Regions from separate parts of the Photorhabdus machadonis genome, predicted to be linked through region 1. Evidence: predicted binding sites of a transcription regulator. Region 1 holds the regulator's gene; the other holds the start of a gene.

What was found. The regulator ArgR, encoded in region 1, controls arginine synthesis, uptake and breakdown. The targets are predictions, from matches to a motif close to ANTGAATAAAAATACANT.
Region 2: a site for ArgR is predicted at 3,128-3,145, ahead of argC (N-acetyl-gamma-glutamyl-phosphate reductase). Genes of this name have one in related genera too.

What each region holds. Positions count from the first base shown of each region.
Region 1 covers NZ_CP199761.1:4,943,019-4,947,585, reverse strand. The annotation lists gene mpl (UDP-N-acetylmuramate:L-alanyl-gamma-D-glutamyl-meso-diaminopimelate ligase) at 1-1,249, shown strand, start outside; gene argR (transcriptional regulator ArgR) at 1,294-1,764, opposite strand; gene mdh (malate dehydrogenase) at 2,221-3,159, shown strand; gene ACUN2T_RS23765 (helix-turn-helix domain-containing protein) at 3,262-3,528, opposite strand; gene ACUN2T_RS23760 (DNA-binding protein) at 3,714-4,061, shown strand; gene ACUN2T_RS23755 (DNA-binding protein) at 4,138-4,518, shown strand; gene ispB (octaprenyl diphosphate synthase) at 4,541-4,567, opposite strand, start outside.
Region 2 covers NZ_CP199761.1:5,141,509-5,146,075, forward strand. The annotation lists gene ACUN2T_RS24785 (argininosuccinate synthase) at 14-1,228, opposite strand; gene argB (acetylglutamate kinase) at 1,286-2,059, opposite strand; gene argC (N-acetyl-gamma-glutamyl-phosphate reductase) at 2,085-3,089, opposite strand; gene argE (acetylornithine deacetylase) at 3,192-4,349, shown strand.

The DNA of each region.
Region 1 (4,567 bases):
ACTAGAAAAACATGGGATTAGCCTAATTCAGGGATATGATCCGGCACAATTGGATTCTGTGCCAGATATGGTCATCATCGGTAATGTCATGAGCCGTGGAAATCCTTGTGTAGAAGCTGTGCTGGAGCGTGGGCTCCCTTATACCTCTGGCCCTCAATGGCTGCATGATTATGTCTTGCCGGAGCGTTGGGTTCTGGCGGTTGCAGGGACTCATGGCAAAACAACAACCGCCAGCATGTTGGCTTGGATTCTGGAAGCCTGTGGCTATAAACCGGGTTTCTTGATCGGTGGTGTTCCTGGGAATTTTGCCGCATCAGCTCAGATCGGAGAAAGCCCGTTTTTCGTGATAGAAGCCGATGAATATGACAGTGCTTTCTTTGATAAACGATCTAAATTTGTGCATTACAGCCCACGTACGCTGATCATGAATAATCTCGAATTTGATCATGGGGATATTTTTGGCGATCTGGCGGCTATTCAGAGACAGTTCCATCATCTTGTCAGGATCATTCCGGCTAGTGGCAAGATCTTTGTTCCAGATAACGATATGAACCTGAAGCATGTCTTGTCTATGGGGTGCTGGAGTGAATTGGAGCTGGTGGGTGAAACTGGCCGCTGGCTGGCAAAAAAAATAAGTACAGACAGCAGTGATTATCGGGTGTTTTATGGTGGTGAAATTGTTGGAGAGGTGAATTGGTCACTGGTTGGTGAACATAATATGCGTAATGGGCTGATTGCGATCGCAGCTGCACATCATGTTGGTGTCCAGCCAGCCGATGCCTGCCGTGCTTTGAGCGATTTTATGAATGCTCGTCGCCGCCTTGAACTACGTGGTGAGGAAAATGGCATCACCGTTTATGATGATTTTGCGCATCACCCAACAGCAATTCTGGCGACACTGGAAGCTCTACGCAGTAAGGTTGGCGGAACGGCCCGTATTCTTACTGTGTTGGAACCGCGTTCAAATACCATGAGAATGGGCGTTAGTAAGAATGAGATTGCGCCAGCGCTGGGGCGTGCTGACAAAGTGTTCTTATTCCAGCCGGCTAATATTAAATGGCATGTATCAGAAATTGCAGATCGCTGTGTTCAGCCTGTGCATTGGAGTGCTGATATCGATTCACTGGTACATATGATTATTGATAAGGCACAAAAGGGCGATCATATTTTGGTTATGAGTAATGGTGAATTTGGTGGTATTCATGAAAAATTACTGTCTGAGCTGAATAAAAAAACTTATCAATCCTGAAAATGGTGGCAGGAAAATGAATCGCGCCATGTTGGCGCGTTTATTCAAAGTTCTTGCTCAAATAATCCAAGGATTGCTTCACGTAGTTGCTCTGCCGTGAAACCTCTGGCTGGTGTAGTGAAAATGGTGTCGTCACCAGCGATACTGCCAAGTATACCTTCTGCTTTACCAAGAGAATCTAACAGGCGAGCAATAAGTTGAGCAGCGCCAGGGCTTGTGCGGATCACAACAACTGAATGGTTGTAATCAACATCTAATACCAGGTTTTTTAGTGGGCTAGTGGCAGTAGGAACGCCAAGCTCAGCAGGAAGACAGTAGACCATTTCCATTTTGGCATTACGGGTGCGAACAGCACCAAATTTAGTCAGCATTCTGGAGACTTTGGATTGATTAATATTCTCAAAACCTTCTTCCAGCAAGGCGGTAACGATTTCTCCTTGAGAGCTAAATTTTTCTTCTTTCAATAACGCCTTGAAAGCTTTTACTAAATCTTCCTGTTTAGAGGGAGTACGCATATTTCACCATATTCAATCAGCTATGAAGATCATATTATGCATATAGATGATTTTTTATGCAATTAAAATGATTTTTTAACCATTATTGTATGGTATGAATAAGTCTTATGCTATATAGAAATTCAAAAAACATGAATATGAGAATTTGCTTTTTTTGGGCTGGTCATCAGGTAAATATATTGTTAATGAAATGATGTTGTTTGGTGTTGTGGCTGGGTGTAAGGTATTTAGCGGGTTATTTCATAAAATCATAAGGCAATTATCAAAATAGTGTCCATTATCTCATTAACAGATAAGCATTTTGCCTAGAATACGGCGACTTTTGCGTCCCGCTATTAGAGTGTAAGTCCACAATTTGGCTGTTAACAGATTGTTTTCAAGAACGTAGTAATCTATGGTTTATAACCAGATGAATTCACAGTATTTTAAAGTATAAACGATTTAAGGAGTATCAGGATGAAAGTTGCAGTTCTCGGTGCAGCCGGTGGTATTGGTCAGGCTCTTGCTCTTCTACTAAAAACCCAGCTTCCTTCAGGTTCAGAACTCTCTTTATATGATATCGCTCCAGTGACACCTGGGGTGGCTGCTGATTTGAGCCATATCCCAACGGATGTGAAAATTAAGGGTTTTGCTGGTGAAGATGCAACGCCAGCGTTGGAAGGAGCGGACGTTGTATTGATTTCTGCAGGTGTTGCTCGTAAACCAGGCATGGATCGTTCAGATCTGTTTAATGTTAATGCGGGTATCGTTCGTAATCTGGTAGAGCAAGTGGCTAAAATGTGTCCGAAAGCACTGATTGGGATTATTACTAACCCAGTCAATACAACTGTAGCTATTGCGGCCGAAGTGCTGAAAAAAGCGGGTGTATATGATAAAAACCGCCTGTTTGGCGTAACAACTCTGGATATTATCCGCTCTAATACTTTTGTTGCTGAATTGAAAGGTAAAAAACCGCAGGAAATCGAAGTACCGGTTATCGGTGGTCACTCTGGTGTGACGATCCTGCCTCTGTTGTCCCAAATCCCTGATGTGAGCTTTACTGATGAAGAGTTGGCGGCCTTAACTAAACGTATTCAGAATGCAGGTACTGAAGTCGTTGAAGCTAAAGCTGGTGGTGGATCTGCAACTCTGTCTATGGGACAAGCTGCGGCTCGTCTGGGCCTTTCTTTGGTCCGTGGCTTACAGGGCGAAAGCAATGTTGTGGAATGTGCCTATGTTGAAGGTGATGGCAAATATGCACGTTTCTTCGCTCAACCGATTCGTTTGGGTAAAAATGGCGTAGAAGAGCGTCTGGAAATTGGCAAATTGAGTGATTTTGAACAAAAATCACTGGAAAGCATGTTGGACGTATTGAGAAAAGATATAGAATTAGGCGAAAAATTCATTAATAACTAATTGATATATTTTATAAATATAAAATATATACTTATGAAATAATAAAAACCGCTGGTATAACGAATTACCGGCGGTTTTTATTTAACGAATATAATTCGTTAGCTAATTATTTGTTTGTTCACGTATTTTCCTTTCTAATAATTCTCCAGTATTTGGATCAAAATAACGACTAGGCCAAATCTCTGAAGGGTGTATTTCCAGATAATTCGCAATTATCCATTCTCCCTTTGGCCATGGGCGGGACAGTGCATTAGCGAGTGTAGATGAGCTCAGTCCAGCTTTGCGTGATACTTCAGCTAAGGTTGTTCCCCGCTTGCGTAAAGCTGCAATTATGTCGGCAGGATGCCAATCAGATTTCCTTGAAATCATTTTTAATCCTTTTTTTATTAAATTTGATGCTATGTTAGTGGTATAAATAACAGGTCTGCATGAGAGCAATAACGAACTGAAACCTGTTATTGAGAAATAAAATAGCATTATTTTTCTAAAAATATTTCCAAATTTTTTCTTAAAAACTTCTTTTTTGAACTTGGTTACAAAAATAGAGAAACGTGATGAAAAAAGAGTGGTTTTCGGCCAAGGAATTGATTGGCGTGGGTGAGTTACCTGAATCACCACAAGGAGTTAATGCCAGAGCAAAGCGCGAGGAGTGGTTATGTCAGAAAAGGCGAGGAGTACAAGGCAAGGCAATCGAATATCACTATTCCTGTTTTCCAGAGACGACCATTGCAGCACTGGCGTTTCATGAATCATCTTCTGAGTATCAGGTGCAGAAACAAGATCCTTTATCGATTTGGGTTGGTGCTTTCCACCAGTTGTCAGAATCTGAGAAACAGGCTGTGACAGCCATGATTTTACGAGACGGTATCAGAAGTTTTTTGGAAAAACTTTCTATTATTTAACTCATTTTTGGAAATTAAAAATGCCAATTAACTTGGCTTCTTCTTCATTATCTCGGTGCAAAGTGAGAAGAAAAGTATGAAAAAAGAATGGTACTCAGCTAAAGAGCTGGTTGGTATTGCCGGGCTTCCTTCTTCGCCACAGGGAATAAATCTGATGGCAAGGCGGGAAGGATGGGAATATAGACGTAAACTGGGTGTTCAGGGCAAGGCTCTTGAATATCATATAAATAGTTTGCCTGAAGATGTACTTAATATGTTATCCGTAGGGGAAAACACGGTTGATTACGTGAACAAACGGCAGGACCCATTCTTAATCTGGGTTGAAGCTTACTATCAACTGACTAAAGTTGAGCGGGAAAAAATTGTGAAATTCATTCTTCGGGAAGGACTGGCAAAACTTATTGGTTATATTGATGTTGGTGTTGAAGATGTAGAAAAAAACCTGGAGGCAGATTAACCCCAGGTTTTGCTGCCATCAATTAAGAGAGGCGTTGTACGGCGATATG
Region 2 (4,567 bases), 200 kb from region 1:
ACGAACGATGAAATTACTCTTTACTATTTAATGCCCGAATACGTGAAGAGAGAGAATACAGACGGATAAACCCTTCTGCATGGCTGTGATCGTAAACCTCATCTTCACCAAACGTTGCAAACGCTTCAGAATAAAGGCTGTTTGTCGATCTCTTCTGGATTGCTGTCACCTGGCCTTTATAGAGTTTCAGTACCACTTCACCACTGACATCCGCCGCCAACGTCTCAGCGGCTACCTGAATAGACTGACGCAGCGGCGCGAACCAACGTCCGTCATAAACGACATAGGACATTTCCAGCCCAAGTTGCTGGCGCCATTTAAAGCTATCGCGGTCCAGGACCAGTTGTTCGACACCACGCAATGCAACCATCATGATGGTTCCTCCCGGTGTTTCATAACAGCCACGGGATTTCATTCCCACCAGCCGGTTTTCCACGATATCAATCCGGCCAATACCATGTTTTGCCCCCAAAACATTCAACGCTTCAAGGCATTGATATGGCGACATCACCTTACCGTTAATCCCAACAACTTCGCCTTTCTCAATAGTGATGCTTACCCGTTCAGCTTCATCTGGCGCTTCCTCTGGTTCCACTGTCCACACCCAACAATCTTTATTAGATGCATCCCAGGTGCTTTCCAGCACGCCACCTTCTGTAGAGATGTGCCATGCATTCTCATCACGGCTGTAGATTTTCTCCAGTGTTGCCGTCGTTGGAATATCCCGTGCTTTCAGATAATCCAACAACGCTTCACGGGAACGTAAATCCCACTCTCTCCACGGAGCTACCACTTTCAGGTGGGGCGCTAATGCGGTATAGGTACTTTCAAACCGAACCTGATCGTTACCCTTACCTGTCGCGCCATGAGCAAGTGCATCTGCCCCCACTTTCAGTGCCAATTCAACCTGTGCTTTAGCAATAATTGGCCGCGCCATTGACGTTCCCAGCAAATAGCTGCCTTCATACAAGGCACCGGTTTTCAGTACCGGATAAACATAATCTTTAATGAATTCCTCACGCAGATCCACAACGTGACATTCTGATGCGCCAGAACGCAAAGCTTTTTGTTCCACGCCTTCCAGATCTTCACGGCTTTGCCCCACATCGGCGACAAATGCAACAACTTCACAGTTGTCATAATGCTCTTTCAGCCAAGGAATAATGGCAGAAGTATCCAGACCACCAGAATAAGCGAGAACTATTTTTTTAATATCTTTAGTATGCATGAAGTTACCCTTTGAAATTCCGTTGTTGTTCATTGCCGAAAATTAATCAAACTTGATTTAAGCCAGAATACGAGTACCGACGGGAACACCGTTAAATAGGGCCGTCAGTTGATCCGCATGACGCCAACTGGCGATATCTACCGGGCGACCTAATGTTTTAGCTGCATCCAAAGCTGCATTCACCTTCACAATCATGCCGTCAGTAATAATGCCCTGCACAATAAGTTGTTCAGCTTTCTGAGCGGTCATATCAGGGATCTTCTGCCCTTTACCATCCAAAATGCCGCTCACATCAGAGAGCAATACCAGATCAGCCCCCAAAGTTTGAGCTATCGCCGTTGCCGCCTGATCAGCATTCACATTCATCAGTTCCCCTTTATCAGTTACACCAATCGAACTAATAATGGGTATATAACCAGCATCCAGTAAAATTCTCAGCAACTTAGCATCGCCCGGCATTGCTTTCCCCACATGCCCCAACTCTTCACTCAGTTGGGAAACCGTGACAACATGACCATCTCCCAAATATAATCCAACTGATGCAAGCTGATACTTAGTCGCCCACGACAACAAAGTTTTATTCGCTATACCTGCCAATGCGCCGGTGATAATCCCTATCTGATCAACGGGTGTTACCCGTAATCCTTGCTCCTTCACTACTGGCAGTTGCAGCTTCTGCATCAGTTCATCTACCAGACAACCACCACCATGAACAATCACCAACTGGCGTTTATGTGTTTGCCGATATTCCTGTAATGCAGTAAACAAGCGTTCCAGTGCTTCTTCACTGTCCAATAACACGCCACCTAACTTTATGACTAAAGGTTCCATCTGCTTTACTCCCTCATGCCAATAATTAAAGTAATGCCTGGGTTTCTTCAAACCCAAAACGTATATTCATACACTGAACTGCCTGAGCCGCCGCGCCTTTCAAGAGATTATCCTCAGTACCGACAATAATCAGGTGATCACCCTGTACAACAAAACCAATATCACAGAACGGTAATCCAACAACCGATTTCAGAGCTGGCACCCCTTTGCTGTAGAGACGCACCAGAGGCTTATCTTTATATGCCTGTTGATAAGCTTCACTTATCTGTTCTACGATAATACCCGGCTGCAATTTACAGGTAATCGTAGCAAGAATACCCCGCGCAAAATTACCAAGATGCGGAGTGAAAATCACCCTAGTCCCCAGATGTTCCTCAATCTCTGGTTGGTGACGATGAGTAAATAATCCATAAGGTTGCAGGCTAACTTCACAGAAACTGTTAGTCATACTGGCTTTCCGACCTGCACCACTCACGCCACTGGTCGCATTAATCACCGGCCAGTGACCGGTATCCAGCAAACCCTTTTCCAATAGCGGCTTGAGAGCAAGTTGAGAAACCGTTGGATAACATCCCGGGACAGCAACCAGCTGAGCCTGTTTAATTTCGCCAGTCTGCCATTCGGCAAGTCCATATACAGCTTGTGCTAACCATTGAGTATGCTTATGTTTGAATCCGTAGTATTGTTGATAAATCTGAGCATTTTGTACGCGATAGGCACCGGACAGATCGAACACAACGCAACCTGCTGCCAGAAATACCGGCGCAATGTCATGACTGACCTCATGGGCAGTGGCAAGGAAAACCACATCAATCCCTTTAGCAGCATCAGTCACGTCAGTCAGCGGTTGCAGCGGTAGATCAACGATGCCTTTATACTGTGGATGTAAATCTGAGAAGCATTTATCTGCATCAACGCTCTGAGCAGAAACCATTAGCCTAATCAGATTTATATGTGGGTGACGATGCAGATATGCTGCCAGTTCTGCTCCGGTATAACCACTTGCACCAACAACCAGCGTATTCAACATGGGATATCTTTACCTTGTGCTCAGTATTTAAACGGGATAATGTATTTTTATTCAAAAAAAATGCATGAATATTGATACTATCATGAATAAAGGCTGTCAACAGTGAATATTAAATTACCTCCATTTATTGAGCTATTTCGGCAATTAATCGCGACTCCCTCAATCAGTGCCACCGATATCAGTATCGATCAAAGTAATGAGTCTTTAATCAACCTGCTGGCAAGCTGGTTAAAGGAAACGGGTTTCGAGATTGAAATACAACCTGTACCCGAAGCCTGCGGGAAATATAATTTACTGGCGACTCTAGGGAGTGGTTCAGGTGGGTTACTGCTATGTGGGCATACCGATACCGTCCCTTTTGACGACGGCCGCTGGACTCAAGATCCCTTCACCCTGACAGAACGTGATAACAAACTATATGGTTTAGGTACGGCAGACATGAAAGGCTTTTTCGCCTTTATCATTGATGCCTTACGGGATATTGATGTTAGTAAAATAACCCGTCCGCTGTACATACTGGCTACTGCGGATGAAGAGACAACAATGGCAGGTGCCCGTTATTTTGCGGCAAGTACAACTATCCGACCGGATTTCGCGATTATCGGTGAACCGACGGCATTACGGCCTATCTGTGCACACAAGGGGCATTTATCGAATGCTATCCGCATTGTCGGCCAGTCAGGGCATTCCAGTGATCCTGCCCATGGTGTCAACGCCATTGATTTAATGCATGAATCTATTGGTCATCTAATTGAATTGCGCGACACGCTAAAAGAGCGTTACAACAATCCGGCGTTTGTCATTCCATACCCAACAATGAACTTCGGCTATATTCATGGCGGTGATGCGGTAAATCGGATTTGCGCGCATTGTGAATTGCATATGGATATTCGCCCATTACCGGGACTGACATTACAGGATCTGAATGGGCTGCTAAACGAGGCCCTGGAACCGGTGAAACAGCGTTGGCCTGGCCGTCTGACCATCAATGAATTACATCCACCCATTCCCGGTTATGAATGTCCAACAGACCACAAGATGGTTGATGTGATAGAAAAACTGCTGGGCCGCAAAACTGAAACCGTGAACTACTGTACCGAAGCGCCATTTATTCAGGAATTATGCCCAACTTTGGTACTTGGCCCAGGCTCTATTGAACAGGCACATCAGCCGGATGAGTTTATTGATATGTCATTTATTGAACCTACCAGAAAGATAATCTCTCAGTTAATAGATCATTTTTGTCTGAGCAATAATTAATTGCTTCAACTTATCCCCCCAAAATCAGGGGGGACTCAAGCATCAGAACAAGAAACAAACCTTTCCCAAGTACCTTGCACATAAACACAGCTCAGATAATAAGTAAAACTTATAGCAAACAGCCCAGTATTAAATTTTAGAAATTTCGCCCAAACTGATTATTTTCTGATATGAATATGAGGGCTTAGGGTAAACACAACACTGTGGCGCCACAAAAA